2 regions of the Pontibacillus yanchengensis genome follow, and region 1 is predicted to be linked to the other one. Evidence: predicted binding sites of a transcription regulator. Region 1 holds the regulator's gene; the other holds the start of a gene.
What was found. Region 1 encodes NrdR, which represses ribonucleotide reductase genes. Its sites were predicted from a motif close to AACACNATATATNGTGTT; they were not measured.

Region 1 (7,114 bases):
TGTTTGTAAAAAATAAAGTTTTATTTGTCCTTAAGATCCACCCAGACATACAACATTTGGCCTCGGGTCCGATAGCCATTACCAGGTTGGGGTGAAGGGGAACTGCGAGACTCCCGCGGTAGAAGGAGGTTGGTGAGACCGTGAGACCCCGGAGGGAGCAAAGCGACTGAAAAGGCTCACCAGCTCGTCCGCAGGAAAGCGAGTTGCTTCACCGTAACCCTCTTCCACTTTTCAAGTATCGGACCCATCACCTTTTGAATATATCTCGAATCCAAGTCTTCAAGATAATGGGGCTTATATGGATGGTAACTGCATTATGTAAAACCCAAAAAGTAATGAGAGCATAACCTTACTTGTCTAGTAAGTAACTAGTGTGCTTCTATCGTCTTCGATATCTATGACAGACTTACGTTGTGTAGATAGGTGTCTTGGAAGCAATATCTGATATACGTTATGTACGTCGATTTTACAGGTCTCTAATGGGGGACATATGTTTCTCTTTATTTTCTAGCGTCCATTTTTTTATATTTTAACACCCAACAAAGGCTAAATGTGTTATACTATTCATACATAAATGCATTTAGTATATCACATATATGGAGAGGGGTAGTTGTTATGAAGTCACGTGTTGCAATTAATGGTTTTGGTCGTATTGGCAGAATGGCATTCCGTCAGGCCGTACTGGATGAAAATCTTGAGGTGGTAGCGGTTAATGCAAGTTACCCTCCTGAAACGTTAGCCCACCTTTTAACATATGATAGTGTTCATGGTCGTTTTCAAGCAGATGTGAAAGCGCTTCAAGATGGTCTTGAGATAAATGGTAAGAAGATTCATTTGTTCTCTTCTCGAGATCCTAAAGAATTACCTTGGAAAGAACACAATATTGATATTGTTATAGAAGCTACCGGTAAGTTTAAAACAAAAGAAACAGCAGGAGCCCACATTGAAGCAGGAGCTAAGAAAGTAGTCATTACTGCACCTGGAAAAGAAGTAGATGCCACGATTGTTATGGGTGTAAATGAGAGCGTTTACAATCACCAGCAGCATGATGTTATTTCCAATGCATCCTGTACGACCAACTGTTTAGCTCCAGTGGTGAAAGTGTTAGATGAGCAATTTGGTATTGAGAATGGATTGATGACGACGGTTCATGCATTCACAAATGACCAAAAAAATCTAGATAACCCACATAAAGACCTTCGGAGAGCTAGGGGTTGTACACAGTCTATCATCCCGACATCTACAGGTGCAGCAAAAGCACTCGGTCAAGTTCTTCCTCAATTAGATGGTAAATTGCATGGGATGGCTTTACGAGTACCGACCCCAAATGTTTCACTAGTTGATTTAGTTGTTGATTTGAAACAGGATGTTACTGTTGATCAAATAAATAATATATTCCGTCATGCAGCGAAAAATGAGCTAAATGGAATTCTATCTTACTCAGAGGAGCCATTAGTATCAGTTGATTACACAACCACAGAGTACTCATCCATTGTTGATGGTTTATCTACACTTGTGATGGAAGATAGAAAAGTAAAAGTTTTAGCTTGGTATGACAATGAATGGGGCTATTCAAAACGAGTTATTGATCTAGTGAATTTTGTAGGTAGTTATTTGAGAAAAGAACAAGAAGTTCAGGTATCATAAATGTCTATCATTGGAATCCCCCTCTTTCTCATTTATAATGGGAAAGGAAATACCACTTCCACTGGTAAGAGTCTGTTAACCAATTTCAAAAAATCTTTATAGAACTATATTGCAAATTTTAGGGAAACGATATATACTAACTTTTGAGCTTCTGAAAATACTAATAAAAAGATGACTGCTTAAAGGGTTAGGACCTCATCGGACTAACTTTCCCCCGTGGTAGTGCATTAGCTAGATGTATAGAAGTAAACTTATGTGGTTAAAGGGGGACTCCCAATGGATACAATGGGTAGACATGTAATTGCAGAACTTTGGGATTGTAACATTGATAAGTTAAATGATATGAATTTAATTGAACAAATTTTTGTTGATGCAGCGTTAAAATCAGGTGCAGAAGTACGTGAAGTAGCCTTTCATAAATTTGCTCCTCATGGAGTGAGCGGGGTTGTCATTATCTCAGAATCACATCTTACGATTCATAGCTTCCCAGAACACGGGTATGCGAGTATTGATGTGTACACATGTGGTAATCGAATTGATCCAAATGTAGCTGCACAATATATAGCAGACGCTCTTGAATCAAAAACGAAAGAAACGGTAGAAGTTCCACGTGGTATGGGACCTGTCGAAGTGAAAAAATTTAATGTCCTATAATATAAAAAGAGGTGTACAATGTGCATCTCTTTTCTTATTAGCTAGGAAAAAAAGTTGACTTTTGTAGTTATAGAGGTTTAAAACCCGCTCTATAGTACAAATTCCTCCGTCGTGATGCTATATTCCTACCTTCCAATCTCCTGACTAGATTACCCTCAAAATAAATCTCAGCTTCAAGAATTTTGGTGAATTTGTCAAATCACCTCGAGTAATGTATTTAACCTTATAGAATTTTTGATATAATAGATTAGAGGTGTACAAGATATATGAAATTAAAACAAATTTTTTCCACATATTTTACGAATCATGCCGAAACAGAAGAAAATCACTATAACGAGTCATTACGTACCCATTATTTTAAAACAACAAAGGATAAAGCCATCAACATTTTGCACGATATGTATTCGAAATCATCATCTTTTGAAGTGAGATCAGTTTCTGAAGAGCGTGGCGAGTTAAGTGTTCAATTAAAAAAACAAAAGAAAGCATTTATCGTTATCAGTGTCATTATGGTCAAGCCTTATCATACTGCAATTGATTTTTCCGTTACATCGGAAACGACATTACCATTTGATCTTGGTTATAGCCATAAAATAATACGCCAACAATACGATATGCTCAAGAAAGAGCTAACTTTTATAGAAACATCAATGGCTCATAAATTAAATGTGTAGATAAGGCAAACCAGATTTGGAGTTGATATGGAGTGAAGTGCCCCAATTGTAGCTACAAAAGTACAAAAGTATTAGACTCAAGGCCAGTAGAGGAAGGAAAATCTATAAGGCGGAGAAGAGAATGCGAACAATGTGAGTTTCGGTTCACCACTTTTGAGCGCATTGAGGAAGTTCCTCTTATCATAGTGAAAAAAGAAGGAACACGAGAAGAATTCAGTCGCGAAAAGCTCATGCGTGGTTTAATCCGTGCGTGCGAAAAAAGGCCAGTTGCTGTAGAAGAATTAGAAAATATTTCAGGTGATATTGAACGGGAATTAAGAAACCGTGGTGTTTCGGAAGTGCAGAGTAAGGAAATAGGAGAGATGGTAATGGATCGGCTGGCTACAATTGACGAGGTAGCTTATGTTCGATTTGCATCCGTATATAGACAATTTAAAGATATTAATGTCTTCTTAGATGAATTAAAAGATTTAATCAAACATGATTCTGAAGGGTAAATGTTTAGGGCCTTGGTGGCTCTTTTCTTTTTTCTACCCCCCTATTACAACAAGCATTTCACTGAATACTTACCGGCATGGACATCGATGAGAAGGGGAGATCAGGTATGAAGGAAACAAATATTGGAAAGTTGTTGCCGGTAGATGGCTTCAAATTACAAGTACCACACAATATTGCTATAAACATGTCTACCTCTTTAACCCATTTATATCAACCCTTAATTGGTTTGGCTGCAATTTCTTTATACCAAACCCTTCTTTCAGAATATGAGGTTCAAAAACAAGACGACCACCCCAGAACGCATCACTTGTTGATGAATTATCTCCATCTACCATTAGATCAAATATATGAAGCTAGAAAGCGTTTAGAAGCGATTGGACTTATACGTTCTTTCCTCTCAGAGGGAGAGCAACAGAATGTATATACGTATGTTTTACTTAGACCATTTACACCAAATGAATTCTTTGAAGATGATATGTTATCCCTGTTATTGTATCATCATATTGGACAGGAAAAATTTCAGAGGTTACAACATTCATTATATTCTAAACCAATAGTGGAAGAACATTCTACTGAAGTTACGTCTTCTTTTGAAGAAATCTTCTCAATGCGAGAATTGCCGAATGATGTCCCATCAAATCCAGAATCTAACGAAACGACAAAAAACATAATCATGTCGACAACTGGCGCAAATGTACAAGAATCCAGTATAGACTTTGATTGGTTAAAAAAAACGTTTCATGAACGAATGCTTCCAGTTAACGTAATTTTCACTGAAAAGAATAAAAAAGTAATGAATCAATTAGCCTTATTATATAACTTGGCTAATTATGAAATGGAAAAAGCAATTCAATGGGCTCTGTCAGATTCAAATGAGTTACATGTTTCTGAATTAAAGGAAGCCTGTCATGATTTATATCAATCAAAGCATCAAAAAGGTCACGGGAATATTAGGTTAACGGAACACAGAGAAAAAGTTGCTTCTGATGAAGGGGCTTCCAAGCAATCTGACGAAGACCAACAACCTCAAGATAAAGAAGAAGCATTGATTAATCAATTAGAACATATTTCTCCTAGGCAATTGTTAACTGACTTATCTAATGGTGCTGAACCAACAGAAAAAGAACTTAAAATTGTTCGTGATATAATGACTTCACAAGGGTTACCTGCAGGAGTTATGAATGTACTCATTTATTATGTGTTATTGAAAACAGATATGAAGCTTTCTAAGCCATATATGGAAACTATTGCAGGGCATTGGGCAAGACTGAATGTAAAAACAGTACGTCAAGCTATGGACACTGCTAAATCAGAGAATCAAAAATACCAGCAATTGGCTACAAAAGGGAAAAATCGAAGACAAAAGCAAGAAGTTTTGCCTGATTGGTTTAAAGAACAGCAAAAAGAAAAAGAAGCACAATCTAAAACAAAAGGTTCAGAAAAGGCTAGTAAATCTCAACAAGAAATTGAGAAGGAAAAAAAGGAATTAGCTGATGCCTTGAAGAAAATGGATGATGAATAGATATCGTGAATAAATTGATTTAAGGATGAGTGACATGGAACCAATCCAAACAGCTTTGAAAAAATGGATGAGAGAGAGTAAAAACTTTCAAGAGCATTATCAAAATATGCGACAAGCTATTTTGCATGATCAAGACATTCAGAAAGTTTTACAACAAAATTCTCATTTGACTGATGAAGATGTTGAACGACATTTAATGAAATTTTATGAATATCAGTCCCAATCTAAATCCTGTGAGGGATGTCCTTCTCTAGAGGAATGTCAAAACCTTGTACCAGGCTATTCACCTAGCCTTCATGTAGCAGGGAAGGATGTTCGCTTAACTTATGAAATGTGCCCAACCAAGCGCCAATACCAAGAACAGTCAGAAAAGCGTTCTTTTATAAGTAGTCTTTACATGCCAAAGGATATTTTAGAAGCTCGCTTTAAGGATTTAGATCCCGATGATCGCTATGAGGCAATAAGACTTGCAGTTAATTATACTGAGAATGTAGAGACCGAAAAAGCTCAAAAGGGCCTTTATTTCCATGGACGTTTTGGAGTTGGAAAAACACATATCTTAGGAGCTATTGCAAATAAACTTGCAAACAAGCGGATTTCCTCTTATATGATTTACATGCCTGAACTAGTAAGGGAAATGAAGTCCTCACTCCAGGATAATTCATTAAACGAAAAAATAGAAAGATTCAAAACAGCTCAAGTCCTTATGTTGGATGATATAGGGGCAGAATCTATGTCATCTTGGTTCCGTGACGAAGTTTTGGGCTCCATTCTTCAATATCGAATGATGGAACGTTTACCTGTATTCTTTACGTCTAACTATTCTTTAGAGGATTTAGAGAAGCACTTAATGACAAATAACCGTGGTGAAATTGACCAACTAAAAGCAGGTAGAATTATCGAACGAATCAAGGCCGTAAGTACACCAGTTGAAGTAATTGGACAAAATCGAAGGCAATAATCAAAAACATTCATCTTAAAACAACCTTTTGCAGGTTGTTTTTTTATTCTTGTTGAAAAACACACATTTTTTCCTTTCTTGTCCCATATAATGTAACAGTTTCGGGGGAAGGGGGGAACAGTTTGAAAGAAGTCTGCTTTGAGTATAAACAGGAAGCTTTATCATTTTGTGAAAGTATCCTCGATGTACAGGAGGATATTACGATTCAATGGAACCATCAAAGAAAATCGGGTTATATTGTCAACATAGAGAGTGGCAATACATCAGCCATATCGGTTAACAAATGGCTTGTTCACGGGTTGATCCATGTATTCACCCTACATAGAGAACAGTCCTGGATACAAGATATTATTCGTAATTGTTATTATTATAATGATGAAGATGAGGTAGCCCATATTTTTGAATTATGTCAATCTTTCTTAGAAGACAATACAGAGCAACGGATGGTTCCATTGCATGGACTTAGCCATGGACAGCATACAAAATTACTATATCGTGTGTTTGAGAACGCCTTAAATGAAGGAGATAATTTACACTTTGATTCAGTTGTAACCTTTCGATTTCAATACTACAGGGAAGAGTTAATTGATTTTGTTGGCTATGCGATTGATGAATATAAGCGAGAAGAGGAGTACCAAACGTATGTTCAGCAACTTAGAGAATATGTAGGGACTAAGCAATCAAAAATCGACCATCTTATTATCGTGCAGAAGAATGCATCGTTTCTTTTCTTCAATTCATCAGGAAAGCCAATTTCGAATGCCATTATTAAAAACCTCGCGCAACAAGAGCCATTATATTTGTTTGGACTCGGAAGAGAGGAACTTAATTTGACGCCAATCATGGCTCTAGCACCACAACAGATATCTTTTTATGGGGATGATGTAACGGATCCTAAAACACTTACGGTGATGAATGTGTTTCAAGAACGTATGGATATGTATCCATTGAATAAATTTCCCTTTAAAAGATTGTCTTCTTCATAATTCCATATAGCTATCTTGCATAGAAAAAAATATGAATCAAAAAATAGGCTTGCTTTCCAGAATAATTCCACATATAATAAAAAACATAAACTAATTAAACAACCATTCCTTGATATAAAAAAGTTTTGATGAGGATACGAACAACGTGTTCCGACTTAACAGAGAGGGAAGT
Region 2 (7,114 bases), 300 kb from region 1:
TGGATTCTGTTCAGGGTGCTCATCCAAGTATTCTTGAACAATATTTGCTTTTACTTCGATAAATTTACCCAAGCGTCCACTTCTGTAGTAAGAGAAAGAGAAATATGGCTCAAGGCCAGTTGAGACTCCTACCATTGTGCCAGTAGATCCTGTTGGAGCTACAGTTAATAAGTGTGAGTTACGAATGCCGTGGTCTAAAATACCTTGACGTATATCCTCTGGCATTTCCTTCATGTAACCAGTATTAATAAATTGCTCACGAATTTGTTTCGTCTCCTCTTCTGTCTTCCCAACTAGGAATGGAAAACTGCCCTTCTCTTTAGACAACTCTATAGAAGTTCTATACGCTGTAGTTGCAATCGTTTCAAATATTTGATCGACAACTTCATTACCTTCTTTTGAACCATACGCAGTTTCTGTATAAATTAACAAGTCATGAAGTCCCATAACCCCTAGGCCTACTCGGCGCTCTCCAAGGGCCTGCTTTTTATTTTCCTCAAGAAAGTATGGTGTTGCATCAATAACGTTATCTTGCATTCGTACGCCTGTTTGAACCGTTTGTTTCAACTTTTCATAGTCTACTTCCTTCGTTTCTTTATTGGCGAAGGAAGCAAGATTTACAGCAGCCAAGTTACATACAGAGTATGGAGCTAATGGTTGTTCCCCACAAGGATTCGTTGCGACTACTTTTTGACCATAACTTGTAGCATTGGTTTTTTCATTTGCGTTATCAATAAAGAAAATTCCTGGTTCAGCTGAATAAGTGGCACAGATATTAATTAAGTTCCAAAGCTCCTTCGCTTTCATGCGACGGTGTGTTTTCACTTTATATCCCATTGCTTCCCATTCACGTACGTCTCCAACTTCTTGCCATTTCTCATTGTAAGCCTTCATTCCCTCAGGGTTGTAACTTTCCACATCAGGAAAGCGAAGATCATAGTAACCATCCTGTTCAACAGCTTCCATGAAATCATTTGTTAAACATATCGATATGTTGGCTCCTGTTAGAAACTCAGAATTATGAACGTCATAGTTACCACCTAATCGAAGCTTTTCTTCTGCTTCTGCTATCACTTTATTTGTAAAGCCACCTTGACCTTCAATCGCTTTATAATTAACAATTCCTTGATACATGTCTCGCTCTGTTTCTGTGAGAGGTGTGAATTTTAACTTTGATTGGGCTTGACGCTTAATCCCCTCGTCTTCAGTGGTCTCAATTAAGAACCGTAATATACGTGGATTCTGCATTTTTGAAATAATGAATTCAATAATATCAGGATGCCAATCTGCTTGCATGATCATTTGCGCTCCACGTCTTGATCCACCTTGTTCCACAAGATGGGTTAGCTTAGCGATATCATCAAGCCAGGAAACAGAACCAGATGATTTACCGTTTACACCTTTTGCCAATGCATTTCTTGGACGTAGTGTCGAACCATTTGTTCCAACTCCTCCTCCACGTGACATGATTTCCATCACTTGTTTACGATGGTCTGATATACCCTCTCGAGAGTCTTGAATGAATGGCATAACATAACAGTTGAAGTACGTAACATCTGTATCAGCACCTGCTCCATATAATACACGCCCAGCAGGAATAAAGTTTAGATTTGAAAGTTCTTCATAAAAGTGCTTATACCATTCTTGCTTTTTGGTTTCATCCACTTCTACTTCTGCCAAGCCTGTGGCATTCCTTCGTGCCACTTGCTCATAAAAAATCTCAAGCGGTTTGTCTATTACATCTAGTGAACGAGATATAATGCCTGTTTCCGCTTCTTCTGGATTATCCAATACATGAACAAATTCTGATTCAACTTTAACTTGAGCTTTTGATGTTTCCCAATCTATGGATTGTATGTACCCCAATCCTCTAGCGGGGAATTTAGGATCTTCCTTAATGGTAAGGACAACAAAATCTCCGGATGCTAGTGTTATTTTCTCCGTATCCTTAAATGCGTAACGATCCAGCATTACAAGTCTTGATACACCTGAATGTGTTATATGCATATCATCTGTAACTGGATGAACTTGAGGAAACATCCCTATATCTTTATTAAGTTGATCTATGTTGATATGTTTTAGTGAATCTTTCACCGCCTGCATGAACCATCTCTCCTCTATCGCGAATAATGCGTTGAGTTCGACATCTATTGATGAATATCAGCACTTGTAGCCGCTCAACTTTGCTATATATAACTTACCACAGTAATCTCCTTGGTTCAATATAAAAGTTTCTATATATTGTGTTCTATGAAACGAATTTACACTATATATTGTGTTTTGAACAAAGTATAATCGATTTGTCAATCTTAAAAATCTACGAAAATAAAAGAAAATATAAGGTATATGTCCTTTAAATCGACACATACATCCACAAATCCCTTATTTACTATTTGCAAATAAATTGGAAATATATTCATCCTCCCTATGTTATCTTAAGCGTTTGAACCAATTTGGACAGTAAGTTATAATTCCTCGTAGAAAATGTAATCAAACCACAAACGTTTGACTTTCTATATAAAAAAACTTTGAAACTTAATTCAAACAGAACTATAATAGATTAGGAATCATGAGAGAGATAGGGGGAGTTACGATGTGGATTTTTATTGTAGGATTAGCACTCATTATCGGCTTTGCCGTTATAAGATATGTAAATCAACGCCGTTATTTAAAAACACTGACATCAGAACAATTTCGTGAAGGATACCGTAAAGCCCAACTTATTGATGTTCGAGAACCTAACGAATTTAAAGCAGGACATATTCTTGGAGCTCGAAACATCCCAGTAACCCAATTGAAACAACGTTTGCAGGAAATACGTCCAGACAAACCCGTTTATTTGTATTGCCAAAACCAAACCCGTTCCTCAAGAGCAGCTAACGTCCTTCATAAAAAAGGGTACGATCAACTCCATGTTCTACAAGGTGGATTTAAAAAATGGGACGGTAAAATTAAACAGAGTTAATAGTAAAGATCCTCAACGTATTGTTGAGGATCTTTATTTATCTAATCTCTGGTATAACGAAGTACTGGTTTCCTAGCGGCTGTTGTTTCGTCTAATCGACTTACAATCGTTGTGTGAGGCGCTTCTTGAACAACCTCGGGTTTTTCTTCTACTTCTTTAGAAATTTGCTTCATGACCGATATAAATTCATCTAGTGTTTCTTTGGCCTCCGTCTCTGTTGGCTCTACCATCATAGCTTCCTCTACATTTATAGGGAAATAAATGGTAGGTGGATGATAGCCGAAGTCTAGCAATCGTTTGGCTATATCTAACGTACGCACACCTAATTTCTTCTGGCGCTTACCAGATAGTACGAATTCATGCTTACAATGTTGAGAAAATGGTAAGTCAAAAGTTGACTGTAGTTCTCTCATCATATAATTCGCATTAAGTACGGCGTATTCACTAACCTGACGCAAACCATCAGGACCCATTGTACGAATATACGTATAAGCTCGAACATTGATTCCAAAGTTACCAAAGTACGGTTTCACCCTCCCTATTGATTGAGGTCGATTATCTTCAAATACAAATCGATTATTTTGTTTCTTTAATAGCGGCTTAGGTAAATAAGGTTCTAACTCTGAGGTAACCCCCACTGGGCCAGAACCAGGACCACCACCACCATGGGGACCAGTAAATGTTTTATGCAAATTAAGGTGAACTACATCAAATCCCATATCTCCAGGACGGGCGTACCCTAGAATTGCATTCAAATTTGCCCCGTCATAATATAATTTACCACCAGCACCATGAACTATTTCGGCCATTTCTAGTATATGTTCTTCAAACAATCCTAGCGTGTTCGGATTTGTTAACATCAACGCAGCGGTGTTCTCATCCACGACTCTTCTTAAATCATCTAAATCAACTAATCCTTGTTCATTGGATTTTACTGTTACCGCTTCAAAACCTGCAACTGTAGCTGAAGCAGGATTCGTTCCATGCGCTGAATCTGGAACGATAACTTTGGTACGATTATAATCTCCATTTGTTTCATGGAAAGCTCGAATCATCATCAACCCAGTCCACTCACCATGAGCTCCTGCAGCTGGCTGAAGTGTAACAGTGTTCATACCTGTAATTGCCTCTAAAGAGGATTGGAGATCATACATTAACTCTAAAGCACCTTGAACACTATTTGCGTCTTGTAATGGATGTATGTGACTAAAACCCGGAATACGAGCTACATCTTCATTGATTTTTGGATTATACTTCATGGTACAAGAGCCTAATGGATAAAAACCTGAATCAACACCATGGTTTCGTGTCGATAGTGCTGTATAATGACGCATTATTTGAAGCTCACTTACCTCAGGTAGATCAGCATCACTCTTTCGAACATATTGTTCATCCAGTTCAATATCAACTTCAGGTACATCTAAATCAGGTAAACTATATCCCATACGACCTTCTTGACTACGTTCAAAAATCAGTGGAAAGTTTTCATTCAACATGTATATCCCTCAATTCTGTGACAAAGGCATCGATTTCTTCTTTTGTACGCATTTCTGTAATAGCTATTAACATACAACCGCTAAGACTAGGATCTGTCGATTCAAGATCGAAACCGCCAATATACCCTTTTTCCTGAAGCTTTTGATTGATTGTGTTAATTGATTTTTGGCAATCCAATACAACTTCATTAAAGAATGCACCCTTGAATTTAACCTTCATACCAGCTTCCTGAAGTTTAGCAAATGCATAACGAGCTTTTTGCATATTTTGATAGGCCATCTCTTTTAGTCCTTGTTTTCCTAAGGCACTTAAAGCAACAGATGTAGCTAAGGCATTCAGGGCTTGGTTGGAACAAATATTAGAGGTAGCTTTATCACGTCTTATGTGTTGTTCACGAGCTTGTAAAGTAAGAACAAACCCTCTTCGGCCTTCCTCATCTTTTGTTTGTCCAACGAGACGACCAGGTACCTTTCTCATTAATTTGCTTGTAGTTGCAAAATAGCCACAATGTGGCCCCCCAAATTGTGCTGGTATGCCAAATACCTGTGTATCCCCGACGACAATATCTGCACCAAACTCTCCTGGTGGGGTGAGATACCCTAAAGAAAGTGGATTACTTGAGACAATGAACATTGCTTTGTGATCTTCTAAAAGTCTCTGCACCTCAGCTAACGGTTCAACTTGACCATAGAAGTTTGGATAAGAGATAACTACACTAGCGGTATTTTCATCAAGTTCTTGTTCTAGAGCCTTGATATCAGTTATTCCATCCTTTGTATCGATTTCAATGACTTCCAAATTTGGACCTTTTGCATATGTTTGAATGACTTCTCTTGATTGTGGGTGTATTGCTTTTGATACAATAACTTTCTTTTTCTTCGTTTGTCCGGCACTTAAGGTAACTGCTTCTGCAAGAGCTGTACCTCCGTCATACATAGAGGAATTCGATACTTCCATCCCAGTTAATTCGGATATCATTGTTTGAAATTCAAAAATTGCCTGCAGCTCCCCTTGGGAAATTTCAGGCTGATAGGGTGTATATGCCGTATAAAATTCCGAACGTGAAATAACATGATTTACTATGGAAGGGATGTAATGATCATACACACCAGCCCCTAGAAAAGAAGTATATTGTTGGGTGTTGATGTTTTTATTTGCTAAGCGTGATAATTCACGCATTAATACCGGCTCACTTAAGGCTGGCTTAATCTGAAGGTCGCCATTGTACCGAATCGCTTCTGGAATGTCTTGAAACAATTCATTAGTCGACTTCACCCCAATAGCATCAAGCATGGACTCTTTATCTTTAGTAGTCATTGGTAAATATCGAAAGGTCATAGATGTTCCTCCCCCTTTTCTTCCTAAGATCTTTTGTAAAACGGTGTTGGTACCACTTTTGCACGCAGCTTACGTTTACGCACTTGAACAATAACTTCTTGTCCCTCCGAAATATATGCGACTGGTAATAATGCTAAACCAATGCGTTTCTCTAACGTAGGTGATTGAGTACCTGACGTAATAAAACCTACCTGTTCTTCATCTATATACACAGGATACCCATGACGAGGAATACCTTTATCGACCATTTCTATACCAACAAGCTTTCGTGCTGGTCCTTTTTCCTTTTGTTTCTTTAAAACTTCTTTCCCCATAAAGTCTGCTTCTTTATTTGTTTTTACTGCAAAGGAAAGTCCAGCTTCCACGGGGGTTATTTCAGAGCTAAGCTCCTGTCCATATAATGCAAGATTTGCTTCAAACCGAAGCGTATCTCTAGCACCTAACCCAACAGGTTGTAAACCATCCTTCTCTCCTATTCTAACTATAGCTTGCCATAAAGCTTGTCCAGAATCTGGATGGAGATAGATTTCAAACCCATCTTCTCCCGTATAACCTGTTCTAGACACAAGGGCTAGGTGGTCTACTCCTTCAAACGAGACACCTTGCTTAAACCGAAAGAATTTTATTTCCGCCAAATCTGTTTTGGTAAGCTTTTGTAAAATCATTTCTGCTTTTGGTCCTTGTATGGCTAGTTGCACATAGTGATCAGATTGATTTTCTACAATTGCCTCCTCGACAAGATTGTCTTTCAGCCAATTAAAGTCTTTCTCTGTATTAGCTGCATTCACCACTAGTAAATATTTTTGCTCATCCAACTTATATACCAGTAGATCATCTACTGTACCACCATTTTCATAACACATGATGGTATATTGCGCTCTGTTTGGAGTTAACTTCGATACATCATTTGTTAACATTCTTTGCAAGAAGGCTTCACTTTCAGGGCCCTCTACATAAATTTCTCCCATATGAGACACATCGAATAACCCTGCTGTTGTCCTGGTTGCTTTGTGTTCCTCTATAATAGAAGAAAACTGTACAGGCATTTCCCATCCACCAAAATCAACGGTTTTCGCCCCAGCTTTTTCAAACTCAGGATAAAGTGGCGTTCGTTTTAAATCGGACATCATTTTTCCCCCATTCTAGCTTTACTCAAAACGTATTCAAGTCTAGTTCTTGTCATAATTTTCTGAAAAAAAGACATAAAAAAACAGAGAATCCACATCCTTAGTGTTATTCCCTGTCCATTCACCAGAAAGTTTCACAGTTTAGGTAAAGTGTATTCATCAAAAATGAAAACTGCTTGCTTCTTGG

Region 2: the regulator NrdR is predicted to act here: its motif matches at 2,263-2,280, upstream of GLW08_RS09345 (vitamin B12-dependent ribonucleotide reductase).

The regions. Positions count from the first base shown of each region.
Region 1 is NZ_WMEU01000002.1:125,230-132,343, forward strand. It holds gene GLW08_RS07765 (glyceraldehyde-3-phosphate dehydrogenase) at 616-1,647, shown strand; gene speD (adenosylmethionine decarboxylase) at 1,924-2,301, shown strand; gene GLW08_RS07775 (cytosolic protein) at 2,568-2,975, shown strand; gene nrdR (transcriptional regulator NrdR) at 3,008-3,472, shown strand; gene GLW08_RS07785 (replication initiation and membrane attachment family protein) at 3,580-4,995, shown strand; gene dnaI (primosomal protein DnaI) at 5,030-5,956, shown strand; gene ytxC (sporulation protein YtxC) at 6,079-6,942, shown strand; T-box leader at 7,059-7,114, shown strand, end outside.
Region 2 is NZ_WMEU01000002.1:428,034-435,147, reverse strand. It holds gene GLW08_RS09345 (vitamin B12-dependent ribonucleotide reductase) at 1-2,103, opposite strand, end outside; gene GLW08_RS09340 (rhodanese-like domain-containing protein) at 2,594-2,965, shown strand; gene gcvPB (aminomethyl-transferring glycine dehydrogenase subunit GcvPB) at 3,007-4,461, opposite strand; gene gcvPA (aminomethyl-transferring glycine dehydrogenase subunit GcvPA) at 4,451-5,800, opposite strand; gene gcvT (glycine cleavage system aminomethyltransferase GcvT) at 5,824-6,927, opposite strand; glycine riboswitch at 7,039-7,114, opposite strand, start outside.